DNA from 2 places in the Nonomuraea sp. NPDC050556 genome. Region 2 is predicted to be linked to the other one. Evidence: riboswitches for the same ligand, from Rfam matches in the RefSeq annotation. Region 2 holds a riboswitch; the other holds the start of a gene.
What was found. Region 2 has a riboswitch for glycine ahead of gcvT (glycine cleavage system aminomethyltransferase GcvT). Riboswitches for the same ligand answer to the same signal wherever they lie in the genome.
Positions count from the first base shown of each region.

Region 1: linked by a shared signal. The riboswitch ahead of gcvP (aminomethyl-transferring glycine dehydrogenase) and the one ahead of gcvT (glycine cleavage system aminomethyltransferase GcvT) in region 2 are both predicted to bind glycine.

Region 1 is NZ_JBITGU010000001.1:2,009,208-2,019,020, reverse strand. It holds gene ACIBG8_RS10110 (sugar phosphate nucleotidyltransferase) at 1-1,499, shown strand, start outside; gene ACIBG8_RS10105 (FHA domain-containing protein) at 1,705-2,208, shown strand; gene ACIBG8_RS10100 (MerR family transcriptional regulator) at 2,241-2,867, shown strand; gene ACIBG8_RS10095 (bifunctional nuclease family protein) at 3,279-3,749, shown strand; gene ACIBG8_RS10090 (MerR family transcriptional regulator) at 3,930-4,550, shown strand; glycine riboswitch at 4,565-4,658, shown strand; gene gcvP (aminomethyl-transferring glycine dehydrogenase) at 4,819-7,677, shown strand; gene ACIBG8_RS10080 (tetratricopeptide repeat protein) at 7,763-8,560, shown strand; gene ACIBG8_RS10075 (hypothetical protein) at 8,808-9,161, shown strand; gene ACIBG8_RS10070 (hypothetical protein) at 9,178-9,579, shown strand; gene ACIBG8_RS10065 (SulP family inorganic anion transporter) at 9,684-9,813, shown strand, end outside.
Region 2 is NZ_JBITGU010000002.1:264,386-274,198, reverse strand. It holds gene ACIBG8_RS19335 (L-serine ammonia-lyase) at 1-311, opposite strand, end outside; gene gcvH (glycine cleavage system protein GcvH) at 373-762, opposite strand; gene gcvT (glycine cleavage system aminomethyltransferase GcvT) at 763-1,845, opposite strand; glycine riboswitch at 1,981-2,078, opposite strand; gene ACIBG8_RS19320 (cation:proton antiporter) at 2,113-3,528, opposite strand; gene ACIBG8_RS19315 (DNA alkylation repair protein) at 3,661-4,314, opposite strand; gene ACIBG8_RS19310 (FAD-dependent oxidoreductase) at 4,354-5,307, opposite strand; gene ACIBG8_RS19305 (MarR family winged helix-turn-helix transcriptional regulator) at 5,347-5,784, shown strand; gene ACIBG8_RS19300 (M4 family metallopeptidase) at 5,816-8,125, opposite strand; gene ACIBG8_RS19295 (LysR family transcriptional regulator) at 8,209-9,156, opposite strand; gene ACIBG8_RS19290 (gamma-glutamyl-gamma-aminobutyrate hydrolase family protein) at 9,132-9,813, opposite strand, start outside.

The sequences.
Region 1 (9,813 bases), on a different contig from region 2:
GCATCGAGGAGAACGCCGTCATCGGCGACGAGTGCATCATCGAGTCCGAGGCCTACGTCTCCAGCGGCGTCAAGATCTACCCCTTCAAGACCATCGAGGCCGGGGCGGTCGTCAACACCAGCGTCATCTGGGAGTCGCGCGGCCAGCGCAGCCTGTTCGGCCCGCGCGGGGTCAGCGGCCTGGTCAACGTCGAGATCACGCCAGAGCTGTGCGTACGGCTGGCCAGCGCGTACGCCACCACCCTGAAGAAGGGCGCCTCCGTCGTCACCTCGCGCGACTCCTCGCGCGCCGCCAGCGCGCTCAAGCGAGCCGTGATCAGCGCCCTGACGGCCAGCGCCATCAACGTCATCGACCTGGAGGCCACGCCGCTGCCCGTGGCCCGCTTCCACACCTCGCGCAAACCCGCCTCGGGCGGCATCTCCCTGCGCACGGCCGCGGGCGACCCGCAGAGCGTCGACATCGTCTTCATGGGCGAGCAGGGCGCCGAGCTGGCCCCCGCCGCCCGGCGCAAGCTTGAGCGCGTCTTCTCCCGCCAGGAGTTCCGCCGCGCCTTCCCCGGCGAGATTGCCGAGCTCAGCTACCCGGCCAGAGCCGTTGAGGACTACGCCAACGAGCTGCTGCGCCGCGTCGACGTGAGCGGGGCGGGCGAGCTCAAGGTCGTCGTCGACTGCGCGGGAGGCACTTCCTCGCTGGTCCTGCCGATCCTGCTGGGCCGGGTCGGCGTGGAGGTGCTGACCGTCAACGCCCGTGTGGACGAGGCCTCGCCCACCGAGACCTTCGCCGAGCGCAGGCGCGACCTGCAGCGCCTGTCCGAGCTCGTCAGCACCTCCAGGGCGCACTTCGGAGTGCGGTTCGACCCGGTCGGCGAGCGGCTCGCCCTGGTGGACGAGATGGGCCAGCTGATCAGCGAGGAACGCGCCCTGCTCGTCGTCCTCGACCTCGTCGCGGCTGAACGGCGGGGCGGACGGGTGGCGCTGCCCGTCACCACCACCCGGGTCGCCGAGCAGGTGTGCCGCTTCCACGGTGTGCAGGTGCAGTGGACCTCCACCGCGCTCGACGCCCTCACCTCCGCCGCGACCGGCCGCGACATGATCTTCGCTGCGGACGGCAGGGGCGGCTTCATCGTGCCGGAGTTCGCCTCCACGATCGACGGGCTGGCCGCGTTCATGCGCCTGCTCGGGCTGGTGTCACGCACCCGGCTGTCGCTGAGCCAGATCGACGCGAGGATCCCCGAGGCCAAACTGCTGAAGCGGGCCGTACCCACTCCTTGGGCGGCCAAGGGCGCGGTCATGCGGTCGGTCATCGAGGCGGCCGAGGGGTCGCGGGTGGAGACGACCGACGGGGTACGGGTGATCACGGACGAGGGCTGGGTGCTGATCATACCGGCGGCGTCCGAGCCCGTGACCGATCTGTGGGCCGAGGGGCAGGACGTCGACGCCGCCCAGACGTTGCTGGAAAGGTGGGCCCGCGTCGTGGAGCAAGCGGCTGGAACGCCGTGACAGAACACCGGTAGGATCAACAAGCGCGGCGGCGTAGACCCGGGGTGCGGGCAGCGGTAACTTTGTCACCGTCCGAACACTGTCGTCCAGCGCCCCGCCTTGACCTTCGCTGCTCATCCGCGTATGTTGCGACATTCGCAACTTGAGAAGCACAAGAAGCGAGACGCCGTTGCCGCGTCCTCGCGGTAGGAGGCCGAGCCGATCGATGCCGAGCGTCTACTGCACGCAGTGCGGGCATGCCAATCCCGAGGATGCCCGTTTCTGTTCCCGTTGCGGGTCACCACTGACCAGGGGCGAGGTCGCGGGGGACACCACCTCGACGATCTCCGTCGCGGGAATCGAGGCGTACGAAGCGGAGACGGGTGAGACGCTGCTCGCCGAGCGGGCGGCCGTCGAGAACCTGCCCCCTGGCACGGCTCTGCTCATCGTCATGCGCGGTCCCAACGCGGGCAGCAGGTTCCTGCTCGACAAGGACCTGACGACCACGGGCCGCCACCCGGAGAGCGACATCTTCCTCGACGACATCACCGTCTCGCGGCGGCACGTCGAGTTCTACCGGCACCCGGGCGGCCTGTTCTCCGTACGCGACGTGGGCAGCCTCAACGGCACCTACGTCAACAGGGAGCGCATCGAAGAGGTCCCGCTGCACGCGGGCGACGAGGTCCAGATCGGGAAGTTCCGCCTCGTCTTCCTCATGCGGGGCGCTTGACCGGTATGGGTGCTCAGGTAGCACGCTCGCACATGAGCATCGGGGAGGTGCTCGCCCTGCTCCAGGGCGAGTTCCCCGACGTCACCATCTCCAAGATCCGCTTCTTGGAGGGCGAGGGCCTCATCGAGCCGGAGCGCAGCCCCTCCGGCTACCGCAAGTTCACCCACATGCACGTGGAGCAACTGCGCTTCATCCTCACCGAGCAACGCGACCACTACCTGCCGCTCCGGGTCATCAAGGACAAGATGACCGAGGCGCTGGGGCGGCCGCGCGCCCTCCAGGAGCCCCATGAGGTACGGCTGAGCCGTGCCGAGCTGCTGGAGGCGGCGGGGCTGGAGGAGGAGACGCTCAGCGAGCTCGAGGACTACGGCCTGCTGCCGTCGGGGGCCCGGCGCTATGACGCCGAGGCGCTGGCGGTGGCGCGCAGCGTGGGGGCGCTTGCCAAGTTCGGGCTGCACGCCCGGCATCTGCGCGCGGTCAAGGCGGCGGCGGAGCGGGAGTGCGGGCTGGTGGAGCAGACGGTGGCGCCGATCCTCAAGCGCCGGGCCCCTGGGGCGATCGGGGAGGCGGACGAGGTCGCCAGGGAGCTGTCGGGGCTGCTGCTGGAGCTGCATGCTTCTCTCGTGCGTACGGGCGTCAGAAACGTCCTGGGCGGCTGACCACCCACCCTCAGGCGTCCTTGGGGCGTTGACCACCGCTCGCAGGCGCGCCTGACGATTGCCCTGGTGGCGTGGTGCCGCCCTATGTGGTCACCTGGCCTCCCAACGCGGGCAAGGACCGCTCGGTGCGCTGACCGCATGAGGACGTGTGCCTGTGGCCCGCAGAAGGCGGTGGGGCGCATCCGTCGGCATCCCACACGCGGGCGCGGCCCGTGGATACGGCGGGCGGCCAAGGGGTTCGTGCCCGTGAGAGGGCGGCGGCCAAGGGTGTGAGCGGGAGGTCCACGGGGCTGGGCGGGAGCTGGCGAAGCGGGGGTTCCGGGCGGATGACCGTCCGGCGGGACATTCCAGGCCCCCCGGGTGTTACGTTGAATTGCGTAAGACCGGTCACCAGCGAATTCGGAGCAGCCCGTGTTGCAGATGGAGGTTGTGGGCGTTCGGGTGGAAATGCCCACAAATCAGCCGATCGTCTTGCTCAAGGAGGCGCAGGGGGAGCGGTTTCTTCCCATCTGGATTGGCATGACCGAAGCGACCGCCATCGCGCTCGCCCAAGCGGAGGAGCCGCCCCCGAGGCCGCTCACCCACGATCTTTTCCGCGACGTCCTCAGCGCCCTCGGCGTAGGACTCAGAGCCGTCAACATCGTGGCTCTGCGTGACGGCATCTTCTTCGCCGATCTCGTCTTCTCCAACGGCGTGGAGGTGTCCGCAAGGCCCTCCGATTCCATCGCTCTGGCTCTCCGCACCGGCGCGCGGATCTACGCCAGCGAGGAGGTCGTCCAGGAGGCCGGGGTCATCATCCCCGATGACCAGGAAGACGAGGTGGAGAAGTTCAGGGAGTTCCTTGACAACATCACGCCAGAGGACTTCGGGCGGGCGGGGTAAGGGTCTGGATAGGGGTTCCCCGGACGGGGTATCTATTTCGGAGCATTTACGCTTCACGACGCGCCGGGCGGGATCGTTGACTGCGGATGGTCACGGTCCTACGGTGCAAGTGAAACTCGTGGTCGCGCTTTTACGAACCCCCAGATCAGGCCACGGGATGAGAGAAAGCCGGAGGTCCGCGTGGCGGTCAGCAGCGGCGAGGGAAAGACGGCCGGCCAGGAAGACCCGGTACGGCGCGAGAGTGCGCGCCAGCGTGCCGGTGAGCAGGGCCTGCTCTTCGACCAGCAGCCTTCGACTCTTCCAGGCGACATCGGCTATCGCGGCCCGACGGCCTGTGCGGCGGCGGGCATCACCTACAGGCAGCTCGACTACTGGGCGCGCACCGGCCTGGTGGAGCCCACGATAAGAGCAGCGCAAGGCTCAGGTTCGCAGCGGCTCTACAGCTTCCGCGACATCCTGGTGCTCAAGGTCGTCAAGCGGCTCCTCGATACCGGGGTGTCGCTGCAACAGATACGCGCGGCCGTACAACATCTGCGTGATCGCGGGGTGGCCGACCTCGCGCAGATCACGCTCATGAGCGACGGTGTCAGCGTCTACGAGTGCACCTCGGCCGACGAGGTCATCGACCTGCTGCAGGGCGGGCAGGGCGTGTTCGGGATCGCGCTGGGCAGGGTCTGGCGCGAGGTCGAGGGATCGCTCGCGGAGCTGCCGGGGGAACCGGTGGCGGTCGAGGACGAGGTCCCGGCCGACCACCCCGCTGACGAGCTGGCCCAGCGCCGCCGCGCGCGCCGGATCGGCTAGGCTTAGTACGCTGACGACCCCGTGCGGGAGAGTCTCCGGTCCAGGCCGGAGCGCCGAAGGAGCAACCCTCCCCGGAATCTCTCAGGCAACCGGTACCGCTCGGACGAGGCAACTCTGGAAAGCAGGCGCACCAGCCAGGCGCGCCTCACCGAAGGTGCAAGCCCCCGCGTGCGGGGGTGAAGCTCTCAGGTCCAGATGACAGAGGGGGAGACCTTGGCATACGCCTACGCCTCGGCGTCGGTCTCCACAGCCTCAGGAGGCTTCCCTTATGAGCGACCTGTCATCCCCGTCTTTCGCGACGCGTCATATCGGCCCTTCCGATGACGAGCAGCAGCGCATGCTGGAGGCGGTGGGTTTCGAGTCCGTCGCCGATCTGGTGGCCGTGGCCGTCCCGGAGGCGATCAGAGCCAAGGACCAGCTGAAGCTGCCGCCGGCGGCCAGCGAGGTCGAGGCGATCGCCGAGCTGCGCGCCCTGGCCGACCGCAACAAGGTCATGACCTCGATGATCGGCCTGGGCTACTACGACACGATCACCCCCGCGGTGATCAGGCGCAACCTGCTGGAGAACCCGGGCTGGTACACCGCCTACACGCCCTACCAGCCGGAGATCTCGCAGGGCCGCCTCGAGGCGCTGCTCAACTTCCAGACCGTGATCTCCGACCTGACGGGTCTCGACGTCGCCGGGGCCTCCCTGCTGGACGAGAGTACGGCCGCGGCCGAGGCGATGACGCTGGCGCGCCGCTCCTCCAAGGTGAAGTCCGACGTCTTCGTCGTCGACAACGACGCGCTGCCGCAGACCAAGGCCGTGCTGGCCACCCGGGCCAAGCCGCTGGGCATCTCGCTGGTCTTCGCCGACCTGGCCAAGGACCTGCCCGAGTGTTTCGGTGTGCTGGTGCAGTACCCCGGCGCCTCCGGCCGCGTCTTCGACTTCTCGCCGCTGGCCGCCCGCGCCCACGAGGCGGGCGCCGTGGTCGTGGCGGCCGCCGACCTCCTGGCGCTGACCGTCATCGCCTCGCCGGGTTCGCTCGGCGCCGACATCGCGATCGGCACCTCGCAGCGGTTCGGCGTGCCGTTCGGGTTCGGCGGCCCGCACGCCGCCTTCATGGCGGTCAAGGAGGGCCTGCAGCGGCAGATGCCCGGCCGCCTGGTCGGCGTGTCCGTCGACGCCGACGGCGACCCGGCCTACCGGCTGGCCCTGCAGACGCGCGAGCAGCACATCCGCCGCGAGAAGGCCACGAGCAACATCTGCACCGCGCAGGTGCTGCTGGCCGTCATCGCCGGCATGTACGCCGTCTACCACGGGCCCGAGGGGCTGCGCCGCATCGCCCAGCGCACCCACGCACGCGCGGCCGTCCTGGCCCTCGGCCTGTCCTCCAGCGGCATCCCGGTCACCGAGCACTTCTTCGACACGGTGACCGCCTCCGTGCCAGGCAAGGCCGCCCAGGTCGTCGCCGAGGCAGCGGCGCTCGGGATCAACCTGTGGCAGGTCGACGACGACCGGGTCACCGTCGCCTGCGACGAGAAGACGACCACGGGCGACGTGGCGCGCGTTCTCGGCGCGTTCGGCTCGGCGCTGGGGCGCGAGGTCGTCGGCCGCGACGAGCTCGACACGTTCGTGACCCGCGAGGACGTGACGGCGCTGCCGTCCGGGCTGGAGCGCGAGACCGACTACCTGACCCACCCCGTCTTCCACACCCACCGCTCCGAGACCTCCATGCTGCGCTACCTGCGCAGGCTGCAGGACAAGGACATCGCGCTCGACCGCTCGATGATCCCGCTCGGCTCGTGCACGATGAAGCTCAACGCGACCACGGAGATGGAGCCCATCACCTGGCCCGAGTTCGCCGCGATCCACCCCTTCGCGCCGATCGAGCAGGCCGCCGGATACGTGGAGCTCGTCGAGACGCTGGAGGGCTGGCTGGCCGAGGTGACCGGCTACGACGCGGTCTCCATCCAGCCGAACGCCGGCTCGCAGGGCGAGTTCGCCGGGCTGCTGGCCATCGCCGCCTACCACGAGGCCAACGGCCACGCCGAGCGCACCGTCTGCCTGATCCCGTCCTCGGCGCACGGCACCAACGCCGCCAGCGCCGTCATGGCCGGGATGCGCGTGGTCGTGGTGGCCTGCGACGACGACGGCAACGTCGACCTCGCCGACCTCGACGCCAAGATCGACAAGCACCGCGACTCGCTGGCCGCGATCATGGTGACCTACCCGTCGACGCACGGCGTCTACGAGGAGACCATCACCGAGATCTGCGCCAAGGTGCACGAGGCGGGCGGCCAGGTCTACGTCGACGGCGCCAACCTCAACGCCCTGGTCGGGCTCGCGAAGCCGGGCGAGTTCGGTGCCGACGTGTCGCACCTCAACCTGCACAAGACGTTCTGCATCCCGCACGGCGGCGGCGGTCCCGGCGTCGGCCCGGTGGCCGTCCGCGCGCACCTGGCGGAGTTCCTGCCCGGCCACCCGCTGCACAACGGCTCTCCGGTGGGTCCCGTCTCGGCAGCGCCGTACGGCTCGGCCGGGATCCTCCCGATCTCCTGGGCGTACGTCAGGATGATGGGCGGCGACGGGCTCAAGGCGGCCACCGAGCAGGCGATCCTGTCGGCCAACTACCTGGCGCGCAGGCTCGCCCCGCACTACCCGGTGCTCTACACCGGGCGCGGCGGGCTGGTGGCGCACGAGTGCATCGTCGACCTGCGCCAGATCACCAAGGAGACCGGCGTGACCGTGGACGACGTGGCCAAGCGCCTCATCGACTACGGCTTCCACGCGCCGACCATGTCCTTCCCCGTCGCGGGGACGCTCATGATCGAGCCGACCGAGAGCGAGGACCTCGCCGAGCTCGACCGCTTCGTCGAGGCCATGGTGGCCATCCGCGCGGAGATCACCAAGGTCGGCGACGGGTCCTACGACAAGGTGGACAACCCGCTGCGCAACGCCCCGCACACGGCCGAGTCGCTGGTGGCCGACGAGTGGACGCACCCCTACTCGCGCACCGAGGCCGCCTACCCGGTGCACGGGCTGCGCGACGGCAAGTACTTCTCGCCGGTGCGCCGCATCGACCAGGCGTACGGCGACCGCAACCTGGTGTGCTCCTGCCCGCCGCTGGAGGCCTACGAGGACTGACCGCTCGATGCGGTTACCGGCATGTTGGGAGACGTGATCGCCCCGAGTCGTTAGGCTCGGGGCGATCGCCTTTGAAGGAGCCTTCTTGTCGCCCTCAGACCTCGACACCTCCCCGCTCGACACCGCCAGGCGCCTGGCGGAGAGTGGCGACCTCGGCGCAGCGGCCGCGATCCTGGCCGAGCTGGCCGCCGATCCGGACGCCCCTGACCGGGCGCAGGCGGCCGTGGGGCTGGCGGTGGTGCTGGAGGAGAGCGGCGACGTCGACGGCGCCCGCGCCGCGGCGCGCACCGCGCTGGCCACCGGGCACCCGGAGTTCGCAGCCCAGGCGGCGTGCCACCTGGCGCAGGGGTTCGAGCGCGAGGACAAGGACGAGCAGGCGCGCGGCGCTTGGCAGGCCGTCATCGGGCTCGGCACCGACGCCTACCAGCCGCTGGCGCACCTGGCGCTGGCGCGGCTGGCGCTGCGCGTGGACGAGCTGGAGGAGGCGGCGCAGGAGCTGCGCGCGGTCATCGACACGGGCGATCCGGCGCTGGCGCCTGAGGCGGCGCAGCAGCTCGCGGAGCTGCTGCTGGAGCTCGGGCACCCGGGGGAGGCGGCCGACGCTCTGGTCGTGGCGCTGGAGGTCGCTGAGGGGGTTTCTGCCGCGCGTCTGCGGGTGCAGCTGGGGATCGCGCATCTGGAGCTGGCGTGCGCGGAGTTCGCCGGGGCGGTGGAGGAGGGGCAGGACGCTGAGACGGTGGCGCTGGCCATCGAGCTGCTGGCCCGTACGCTGCCGTTGAGGGGGCGGCCCGAGGACGCCGAGCACGTGTGGGCGTACGGGCTCGACCACGCGGACGAGACCCTCGCGGCCCACGTCCGCAATCGCTACGCCCGCGAGACCTGACCCCTGGCGGGCCACCGTACAGCAGGCACTGTCGGCTGTGGCTCAGGTCCTTTTGAGGCTGCCCCGCGAGGCGGGTCTCGACGTGAGTGGCGGCCCTCGACCCCCAGGCGCGACGGCCGCGCCGCGCTCTTGTCGCCCTGCCGATTCGGCGTCGCCCGAATCGTTGATCTTCAGGCTGGGCTTGGAGAGTGTGGCGGGCGTGAAACTACGCGATCTTGCGAGGTATGCGGTTTCGGCTACTGCGCTCATGGCCAGTGCCCCGATCGCCCTGGCGGTTACCGCCGCGCCCGCGCATGCCGACAACCCGTGCGCCGTGGCCGGCACGGCCTCCTACTACTACCACCCCATCCCCAACTCCGATCGGGTCACCGTCTACGCCCAGGCGCACATCGACAGGAACCCCTGCGGCCGCGACTACCGGGCCTACATCGTCTGTGACAACGGGAGGGGCACCAATTGGCGGTACGGCCCGGAGGGCAGGGTCTCCGGCGACCATCCGAACGCCTGGAGCACCACCCAGGACTGCCCCGACGGCTACTGGGGGCGGCAGAAGGGCTACCAGGTGTACGCCGCCGGCCAGTGGGTCACCTTCCCCCAATAACCGAACGAGGATGGGCATGAAGCTTCGTACGATCACCGGCGGTCTCGTGGCCGCCGTCGCACTCGCCGCGGGCTCGTCAGCCGGGATGGTGATGACCACGACCGCCGCGCGTGCCGACAACCCCTGCGCGGTGTCCGGTACGGCCTCCTACTACTGGCATGGAGACCCGAGCAACCCCTTCAACCGCCAGCGCTACGCGCAGGCCCACATGGACAGGAACCCGTGCCGCCTGCCGTTCCGCGCCTACATCGTGTGCGACGGGGGAGGGGGGACGAACTGGAGGTACGGCGGGGAGGAGAACGGCTCGGGCGACTACCGCGCCTGGAGCACCACCAGCGACTGCGACTACTTCTTCGACGGGCGGCAGAAGGGCTACCAGGTCTTCGTGAACGGCCAGTGGGTCACCTTCCCCCGCTGACGTAAGCAGGACGCCTCGGCACCATACACATCATCATTTGAAGAATTATGCAATTTGCAACATGATGAGGTGCAGAGGTGTAGGCCGGGACGCGGGGAGTGCGAGTGAGTAAGGCGTTGACGCGGCTGCCGCAGTTGTTGCCGCGCACGTCGGACTGGGCGCCCGCGTCCCGCCGCGACCTGCTGGCCGGGGTGACTGTGGCCATCGTGGCGCTGCCCCTGGCGCTTGCCTTCG
Region 2 (9,813 bases):
TCGTGCGTGCCGTACAGCTTGATGGTTCCGGAAGCGCGCATCTCGGCGAGCCTGCCGTCGATGCTGTCGACGTCGACCAGCTCGGGCTTCTCGCCGGACAGGCCGAGCAGGACGGCCTTGTCGCTGCCGTGGCCCTTGCCGGTCAGGCCCAGCGAGCCGTACAGGATGGCCTCGACGCGAGCCACCCCGGAAAGGAGGTTGTCGTCGGACAGGCCGCGGGCGAACTTGTGGGCGGCCGCCATCGGGCCGCCGGTGTGCGAGCTCGACGGTCCGATGCCGATCTTGAAGAGATCGAAGACGCTGATCGCCATTGATGTGCGCCCTTCGCGCTATGGGGGAAGCCGGGGCCTTATAACGGCCCCGGCCGTAATTCTACGACTCGCCGGAGGTGAGGGCGTTGTACTCCTCGGCGGACAGCAGGTCCTCGGGGTCGCCCGTCATCCGGACGCGGAACATCCAGCCCTCGCCGTACGGGTCGTTGTTGACCAGGTCAGGCGTGTCCACGACGGTCTGGTTGACCTCGACGATCTCGCCGCCGACCGGGGCGTAGATCTCGCTCACCGACTTGGTCGACTCGACCTCGCCGATCGAGTCGCCCGCCTCGACGGTGGCGCCGACCTCGGGAAGCTGCACGTAGACGACGTCGCCCAGCGCCTCAGCGGCGTAGGCGGTGATGCCCACCGTCACGGTCAGGCCGTCGTCGATGCCGGCGACCCACTCGTGCTCCTTGGTGTAGCTCAGGTCGTCAGGGATGTTGCTCACTTACTTCCTCCTGTAGAAAGGCAGCTCAACCAGGTCCATTGCCTCATGGCTGCCCCGGATGTCCACGGCCAGACCTTCATTTACCCCATTGTCGACATACGCCATCGCGATGGGCTTGCCCAGGCTCTGGGAAGGCGCACCGCTGGTGACCTCGCCGACCACCTGACCATCAGCGACAACCGGGTATCCGTGGCGCGGAACCCTGCGGCCCCGCGCGACGAGACCCACCCGGCGGCGCGTGGGCGGGATGTCCTTGAGAGGCTCAAGGGCCGCCCTGCCCACGAAGTCGCCTGGCTTGTCGAATTTCACCACTCGCCCCAGCCCCGCGTCGAACGGGGTCAGGCTGGTGCTGAGCTCGTTGCCGTACAGCGGCATGCCCGCCTCCAGCCTGAGCGTGTCCCTGGAGGACAGACCTGCCGGAATCAGGCCGAAACCCGAGCCCGCAGCGAGCAGCGCGTTCCACAGCGGAACGGCGTCCTGGTTGGCGACGAACAGCTCGAACCCATCCTCACCGGTGTATCCGGTGCGCGCGATCAGCGCCTCGCGCCCGTCGACCAGGCCCGGCAGCCCGGCGTAGTACTTGAGCCCCGCCAGGTCGGCGTCGGTCAGCGTCTCCAGGATCTCCTGGGCGCGCGGCCCCTGCACGGCGATCAGCGCGTACTGCTCCGAGCGGTCATCGACCACCGCGTCGTACGGCTTCGCCCGCTCGAGCAGCTCGGAAGCGACGAGCTCGTAGTTGGAGGCGTTGGCGACGACCATGAACTCCTCGTCGGCCAGGCGGTAGACGATCAGGTCGTCCAGCACCCCGCCGGCCTCGTTCACGATCATGGTGTAGCGGGCGCGGCCGGGCGCCAGCGCCGACAGGTGGCCGACCAGCGCGTAGTCGAGCGCCTCGCCCGCCTGCGGCCCGGTCACGAAGATCTCGCCCATGTGCGAGAGGTCGAACAGCCCGGCCGCGGTGCGGACGGCGTTGTGCTCGGCTGACTCGCTCCCGTAGCGCAGCGGCATCAGCCAGCCGGCGAAGTCGGTCAGGGTCGCGCCGAGACTCTCGTGTACGTCTCGCAGCGGTGTCGGTCGTGCCATGTGTTCGCACCTCAGAGGCAGGGTCGGATGCCAGGATCCTCCCCCTCTGTCATGATGCCTGAGAGTTTCGCCCGGAGTTTTGGCCGGACTTTCACCTTCGGCGAGACCCTCAAGGCCTGCTTTCCAGAGGTCACCCTGGCCCGTACGGTCCTTTGCCTTGAGAGGTTTGCGGGGAGGGCTTGCTCCTTCAGGGGTCCTGGCCGGATGCCAGGACACTCTCCCGCACGGGTTCATCGGTGTCACGGCAAGCCTAGCCGTCACGGCGGGTCAAGGTGAAGTCGTCGAGTGCGGATCACGCAGATCGATCTCCTCGGTGAGCGTGTGCAGGGTGCCTGCGCCGATCGTGCCCTCGGCGTACAACTGACCCAGCGTCTCCCGCTGGGCCATCGCCAGCTCGCTGCGCAGGTCGCGCAGCTCGCCGCAGTTCGCCTCCAGGGTGAGCACCTGGCGTTGCGCCCAGATCGTGCCGCGGTCCAAACCCAGCCGTCCGGCCACCTGGTCGAGCCGCCTGATCGCGGCGGACACCGCGGACTGCCTGGCCCGTCGCTCCTCCTCGACCGGCCGCTCCTCTGCCGCCGGGCTCAGCGCGAGCAGGGCCAGGCCGCTGCACAGCACGACGGCGGCGGCCACGAACACCAGCGCAGAACGCCCGGTCACCGCCGGGATCGCCAGCGCCAGGGCCAGCGTGACCGCGCCGCGCGAGCCGCCCAGCGTGAACCCGGCCAGCATGTCGCGGCAGATCGCCAGCCCGGCCACCCAGCGCAGCGCCAGCGCGATCACCAGCACGGCCGCCGTGGCCAGGGCGACCGCGCCGAGCGGGAGTCCCGAGGTGGGTGCGAGCAGGTCGCGCAGTTCGAGGCCGAGGAGTACGGCTATCGCGCCGCCGAGCAGGAACACCAGCACCTGCCAGCTGATCCGCTCGGTCGCCCGAGCCGGGGTGTGCAGGTCGCGGCCGCGTGCGCCGACGTAGAACCCGGCGGCCACGGTGGCCAGCGGGGCGGACAGGCCGAGGTGCTCGGCGCTGAAGTGCGCAGCGTACGGCGTGGCCAGGGAGAGGACCAGGAGCGTGCCGGGGTCCTTGGCGAAGCGGCGCATCCGTACGACCAGCCAGCCGAACGCCACGCCGAGCGCGGCCCCTCCTGCGATCGCGCCGGCGAGCTGGGCGGTGGCGTGCCAGACGTCGACGCCCTGCTCCATCTGCTCCAGCGCCACAGCGAACAACACCAGCGCGACGCCCTCGCCGATCAGGCTCTCGCCGCGCAGCAGGGGCCGGTGGCCGAGCCGGACGAGCGCGTGGCCGTCGGTGGGGGCCACGGCTGCGCCGAGCGCCAGGGCGGCGCCCCAGGGAACTTCGGGGAGCAGGAGGCGCGCGACGGCGGCGACGGCTGCCGCGGTGACCAGGGTGAGGCCGATCCCGGCCGCCGTGATGGGACCGAGGACGGCTCGGGCCTCCCTAGGGGCGCTCCTGTGGGCCGCGTGGTGGTAGATGATCGGCGGGATGAGTACGGCGAGCACGAACTGCGGGTCGAGCTCCACCCGCGGGACCCAGGGGAGCGCGCCGATGACGAGGCCCAGCAGGACGAGCGGGACGGTGGGCGGGAGGCGGAGACGGCGGGTCAGCAGGCGGGCTGCCACGATGCAGACGGCGACGAGTGCGGCGATGAGAACGGGGTCGGACGACACGCGGGTGAGCACCTCCTTGTTGGCTTCCGGGGAGCCTAAAGGGGATTCATCCGCCTATTTCGGGCATTGCCTCGCAGAGAGGGCACTGTTTGCCGAGAAGTTCGCCCGTCCCGCGTGTCCCTTCCTTGCCCTTTATCGCGATTTATCCGGGAGTTGGCGGCGGACCAGCTCGGTGATCCAGATCGGGGCGTACGGGGACGTGCAGCCCGGGGGCGTCGGATAGTCCTTGAGGACCTCCAGCCGCTCGCCGATGTCCATCGCCCGGCTGCGCTGCGCGGGGTGGTCGATGCCGATCTGGGCCAGGCAGTGGTTCATCGCCCACTGCAGGCGGTCAGGGGCGTCCTTCATCCGGGCCTCGATGATGTCGAGCAGCGCCGGGAGGTCCAGGCCCTCGGGCCGCTTAGTGACGCGTTCCGTGGTCAGGGCCCAACCGGCGCTGGCGACCACGGGATCCGGGTCGGCGAACCACGCCAGGCGTAGCTCCTCCACCGCCGGGTGCTTCTTCACCACGTAGTTCACCAGCCAGTCCTGCACCTTGGGGGTGCGGGCCTGGCGCAGCATGGTGTCCAGCTCGTCGCGGTCGAAGGACTTGGGGCGGCAGATGAGAAGGGACAGGAGCCTGGCCGCGCTGTCGCCGGTCGCCCAGAGCTCGCGGGCGAGATCCTGCTGGGTCTTCAGGCGCTTGGCGAGGGCGCGCAAGTTGCCGAGGTTCACGGCGTGGTCGTCGCCATGCCTCTCGTTGATCTCGCGGGACCTCGGGTCCCCGAGCTCGGCCAGCTCGGCCATCACCTCGTCAACGGTCGTCTCGCCCACCCCGGCCTCCTGTCATGTGCGCATAAAAGGGGATTCGCGGGAGGCGGCCACCATGGCGAAGCCGTAGCGCAGCATCTCCTCCTCATACCCTCGCACATCCCCGGAAAGCACCGCTTCCACCAGCAGGCGGGCGTCGCGCAGGGCGGTGTTGGCGCCCTCGCCGCGTCCCGGGGACATGGTGTGGATCGCATCTCCGAGCAGCGTCACACCTGCCACGTCCCACGAGGAAACGGGCCGCGCGCTGCGGAGCCTGATCGGGAACGTCGTCGTCGCATCGGCGATGATCTTCCGTACGGCAGGGTGCCAGTCGTCCGTGAGGGTGCCGGTCAGGGTCCAGGTGAAGTAGTCGCCGGGGCGGCACGTCGCGATCGACACGGCGGAGCCGTCCGGCCCCGTGATCCGGTTGAACGTGTCCACCAGCAGGTCGGGCACGCCGTCCAGCGTCTCGAACGGGGTCACCCCGTAGACGGCGCTCCCGAGGTCGTCCAGGGCGGCGGTGGGCAGGAGTTGGCGGCGTACGACGGAGTCGGTGCCGTCCGCGCCGACCAGCAGGTCCGCGGTGGCCGAGGTCCCGTCGGTGAAATGAGCTGTAGGGCCGTCGAATGAGGCGCATGTCCGGATCTGGAGGTTCAGACCGGTCGCCAGGATCGAGCGCAACACGGTCCTGTTGATGCCGATGTGGCCCTCGACCGGCGGTATGGGCTTGACGAACTTGGGGACCAGCCGGTGGTCCATGAAGGCCATGCGTGTCGCCGGCCGGATCGCGCTGTCCAGGACGCGGGCGTAGAGGTCGCCGGGCAGGCAGGCGCGCAGCGCCCTGGTGCCCTCTTCCTTGAGCGTGAGGCGCCATCCCTGGTCGAGGGGGCGCGGGGAGGTCTCGTACACGGTGGCGTCGATGCCCTTGGCGCGAAGGCCCTGCGCCAGGCAGAGTCCGCCGATGCCACCTCCGATGATCGAAATCCGCATATGCTTGAGATTAGCTGTCATGACAATTATTGTCTAGACATGTTTGGTGAGGCAGCTCCTTCCCTGATCCCGCAGCTCGCCCGGCTGCTGCGTACGGCACTGGAGGCGGAGCTCGACGAGCTCGGGCTCACGACCCAGCAGGGGGCGGTGCTGATGCGGGTCGCGCTGGGGGAGAACACCCAGATCCAGCTCGCCCAGCTCGTCGGCACCGACACGGCGGGCATGTCCAGGCTCGTCGACCGGCTGGTGGCCAAGGGGCTCGTGACGCGGGAGGCGAATCCCGACGACCGCCGCTCCAGCGTCGTCGTGCCGACGGAGGCGGGCAAGGCGCTGCTGCCCTGGGTGATGCCGCTCTACGGCAAGGTCGGGGCCCGCCTGCTCGACGGCTTCACCGAGGAGGAGAAGGACCAGGCGACGGCCCTGCTGCTCAGGATGCGGGAAAACCTAAGGGCGCCCGGTTCCCACTCCACGAAGTGAGAACCGGGCGCCCGCCCCTAGCAGGGTCTCCTTAGATGGGCAGCCACAGCGCGAGCACGTTGGGCGGCTCCCAGCCAGGCTGTGAGGTGTGTCCCTGGCGGCAGCGGTAGCTGACGCCCTGGTAGGTCACCACGGCCCCGGTGGCGTAGGCCGTCCACGGCTTCCAGGTCGTGCCCTGGTCGGACCCGACCGTCAGCGTGAACGTCGTCGCGTGGTCGGCGCTCGTCCCGTCACCGTTGATCGAGATCGGGTACTGACCTGCGGCGACACTGGCCGTCGTCGCGATCGACACCGTCGAGGACTGTCCGGCGGTGATCGTCTGCGGCGAGAAGGTCACGGTCACGCCGGCCGGCTGGCCGGTGGCGCTCAGCGCGACCTGCTGCGCCTGCCCCGAGGTGACCTGGGTGCCGACCGTGGCGCTGGTCGACCCGCCCGCCTGGACCGTAGCGGACGACGGGTTGACCGAGATCGAGTAGTCGTCTGCCACGGTGCCGACCGTCAGCGAGAACGCGGTCTGCTTGTCCACGTCGGCCCCGTCGGCCAGCACGTTGATCGTGTGGTTGCCGTTCGGCGTGGCCGAGGTGGTGCTGAGGGTCAGCGTGGAGGTCTGCCCGGACTGGATGGTGGGCGGGCTGAAGGTCGCGGTCACGCCGGCCGGGAGGGTCCCGGTGGTCCTGAGCGAGACCGACTGCGCGTTACCGCTGGTGACCGTGGTCCTGACCGTCGAGGTGGCGGACCCGCCGGGCTGTACGGTGCCCGTCGCCGGGTCCAGCGCGACGGTGAAGTCGTTGCCCGTCGACTGGCAGGTCGGCTCGTTGGCCTGCGCCGGGACGCTGACGCCGTTCCACGCGTTCTTGACCACGTTGAACTCGACGCAGGAGCCGGGGAACAGCTGCTTGGCCGCCTGGAGGGTGGTCAGCCGCGCCTTGCCGTGCGTCCAGGGGATCGTCTTCATGTTCAGCGCCGTCTGGAAGACCTGTCCGGCCTTCTGGATGCCGATGCCGGTGATCGCCGCGCCGTTGTCGCAGCGGGTGCTGGCCGGCTTGCCCGACGGGTTGGTGCCCTCGGCGACCAGGTAGAACCAGTGGTTCTGCGGTCCGGCCCCGGCGTGCACCTCGGGGAAGCTGCCGGTGTAGCAGTTGGGGTGGCCGAGCGCCGACGGGTTGTACATGTTGCGGATCGGGCCCTGGCCGACCAGGTTGACCTCTTCACCGACGAGATAGTCGGGCGGGTCGAGGTTGGCCGGCTCGTTGGCGTAGGCCTCGGTCAGCGCGCCGAAGATGTCACCGGTGGACTCGTTGAGCCCGCCGGTCTCGTTGCCGCTGCCCGAGCCGCCGCTGCCCGAGGTCTGGAAGATGGCGTGGCCGAACTCGTGGCCGACGACGTCCATCGGGGTGGCCTGCTGGTTGTTGGCCTGGTTGTGGCCGAAGCTGGTGTAGCTGCCGTTCCAGTAGGCGTTGACGTCGGCCAGGCCGACGCGGATGGGGAAGCCGCTGCCTGAACCGTTGATGCCGTTGCGGTTCAGCCACTCGCGCAGCATGTTCCATTCCTTCTGCACGGCGAACAGCGCGTCGACGCAGGCGGTCTCCAGGTTGGTGCCGGAGCCGTTGCCCCAGTTGTCGTCCGGTCCCGTGTAGACCTGGCCGTCCTGGCCGCCACACTGGATGCCGGGCCGCGTGGAGTCGCGCATCGAGTACGACGGCGTGGTGTCGATGGTCACCGGGTTGCCGTTGTAGAAGCTGTTGCCCGTGCCCTCGCGGACCTCGTCGGCGGTGTCGATGACCTTGGCGGTCTTGGCGTCGACGAACACGTGCAGGACGCTCGGCCCGTGGGCGGACGCGCCGGTGACGAGCACCTCCCAGGCCAGGCGGGGCTTGGCGGTGGCCGCGTGCACGACGAGGGTGGGCGCGGCTGCGGTGTCGACCCTGGCGAGCTGCGCCTTGGCGACGGCGGTGGCCGCGGCGGAGGACACGGTGGCCTTGGTGTCGACCTGGAGCTTGGCCTGCTGGCCCGTGGTGATGTTCTGCACGACCGAGCCGGACTCGTCGGTGGCGACGACGACGTCACCACCGTAGACGGGCAGCCCCGCGTGGGTGCGTGCGTAGGTGAGGAACTGCAGCCCGCGCGGGCCGCCGACGGAGTTGGTGAGCGTGTACTGGTCCTGGTCGGCGGTGAGCAGACTCTGGGAGTTCGCGGCCAGGGCGCCGACCGCTGCGGAGACGGCGTTCCGGTGTTCCTGCGGGGTGGGCGGGTCGGTCTGTGCTACGGCGCTGGTGGCGCCTGTGGTGGTGAGGACTAACGCCAGGAGGGCGGCAGCCCCCAACTTGAGTCTGGGGTTCACTCTTGTGGCTCCTCTGGGGGGTGTTTTGACCCCAGTGCACACCGTTAGTGAAGGCCCAAGTAACCCAACAATTTCCTATAACGTCACGCTATGGGCCCGTGCCGCTTCAACCAGGTGCGGTAGTGCGGGGCGCGCATGGCCTCGGCCCAGTACGTCTTCGTCAGCGTACGCACCAGATCGTCGGCATGCTTGGCGATGGGACCCTGCTCCGTCCAGCCGACCAGGTGCCTGAAACGCAGCGGCGCGTCCATGATCGGGCGGATCGCGATGCCCTCCCTGGCCGGGCTGGTGGCCTGGAACAACCCCACGCACCTGCCCTCGGAGATCAGGTCGAGGGCCACGCTGAGGTCCACGCCGTAGGCGACGTTCGGCACGAAGCCGTGGTCGGCGCAGGTCGTCCAGAAGTGCGCGCGCGGCCCGGACTCCAGCAGCGCGGGCTGCGCCCAGTCCTCACCGGCCAGGTCGCGCAGGTCGACCTCCTCGCAGGCGGTGAGCGGATGGGAGGTGGACATCCCCACGAAGACCGGCTCGATCGCGACGGGCTGGTAGACGGTGCCGTGCGGCGGGGTCAGCTCGTGGCCCGGGTAGTCGTCGAGCGTCGCCAGCTCGATGCGCCCCGACTCCAGCAGGCCGGGCAGCACCTCGGTGGTCTCCTCGGTGCGCAGGGTGATCTCGGCGTCCGGCAGCAGCGTGCTGAGGCTCTTGGCCAGGTAGGTGGCCAGGCGGGTCATCGCGCAACCCACCCGGATGGGCGCGCCGGGGTCGCTGGTGTAACGCTTGGCGGCACGTTCCAGCTCGTCGAAGGCGGGCAGCACCGACCGGGATCGGGACAGCAGCCAGACGCCGAGCGGGGTCGGGCTGGTGCCCTCGGGCCCGCGTTCGAACAGCGCGCCGCCGAACAGCCGCTCGATGCGGCGTAACTGGGCGGCCAGCGCCGGTTGGGACATCTTCAGCGTCGCAGCCGCCCTGGAGATGCTGCCGGTCTCAGCGATCGCGCACAGCACCCTCAGGTGACGGACTTCGAGCTCCACACTCCCCAGAGTAAAAGTAAAGAAGCTTTCCAGTAAGGCCCAAATCGGCAGGCGGCGACAAGTGCCTCGAAGAGGTGACTGTCGTCGGCGGCTTCCGGGTGCCACTGTACGGCGAGCGCGAAGGGATGCCCGTCGAGCTCCACCGCCTCGATCGTGCCGTCGTCGGCCAGCGCGCTGACGGTGAGACCGTTCGCCAGGCGGTCGATGGCCTGGTGGTGGTAGTGCGGGACCTCCTCGACCTCCTGGAGGATCGTGCTCAGCCGGGTGCCCGGCTGGACCTTCACGGGGAGGTGGCCGAACTGGCCGGGGGCGGGGGAGTGGCCCTGGTGGCCGACGACGTCGGGCAGGTGTTGGTGGAGCGTGCCGCCGAGGTGGACGTTGAGCACCTGGAGCCCCCGGCAGATGCCGAGATAAGGGACCTGCTGCTCCAGGGCCGCTGTCATGAGCGAAAACTCCGCGTTGTCCCGAAATTTCCGGATGTAGCCGGTCTTTTCGTGGGCGGCTTCGCCGTACCGGTCCGGGTTGATGTCGCCGCCGCCGGCCAGGATCAGGCCGTCGAGCCTGGACACCAGGGGGCCAGGGTCGCCGGCGGGCGGGATGATCACCGGCTGGCCGCCCGCCTTGACGACCTGTTCCACGTACATGTGCGGCAGGAGG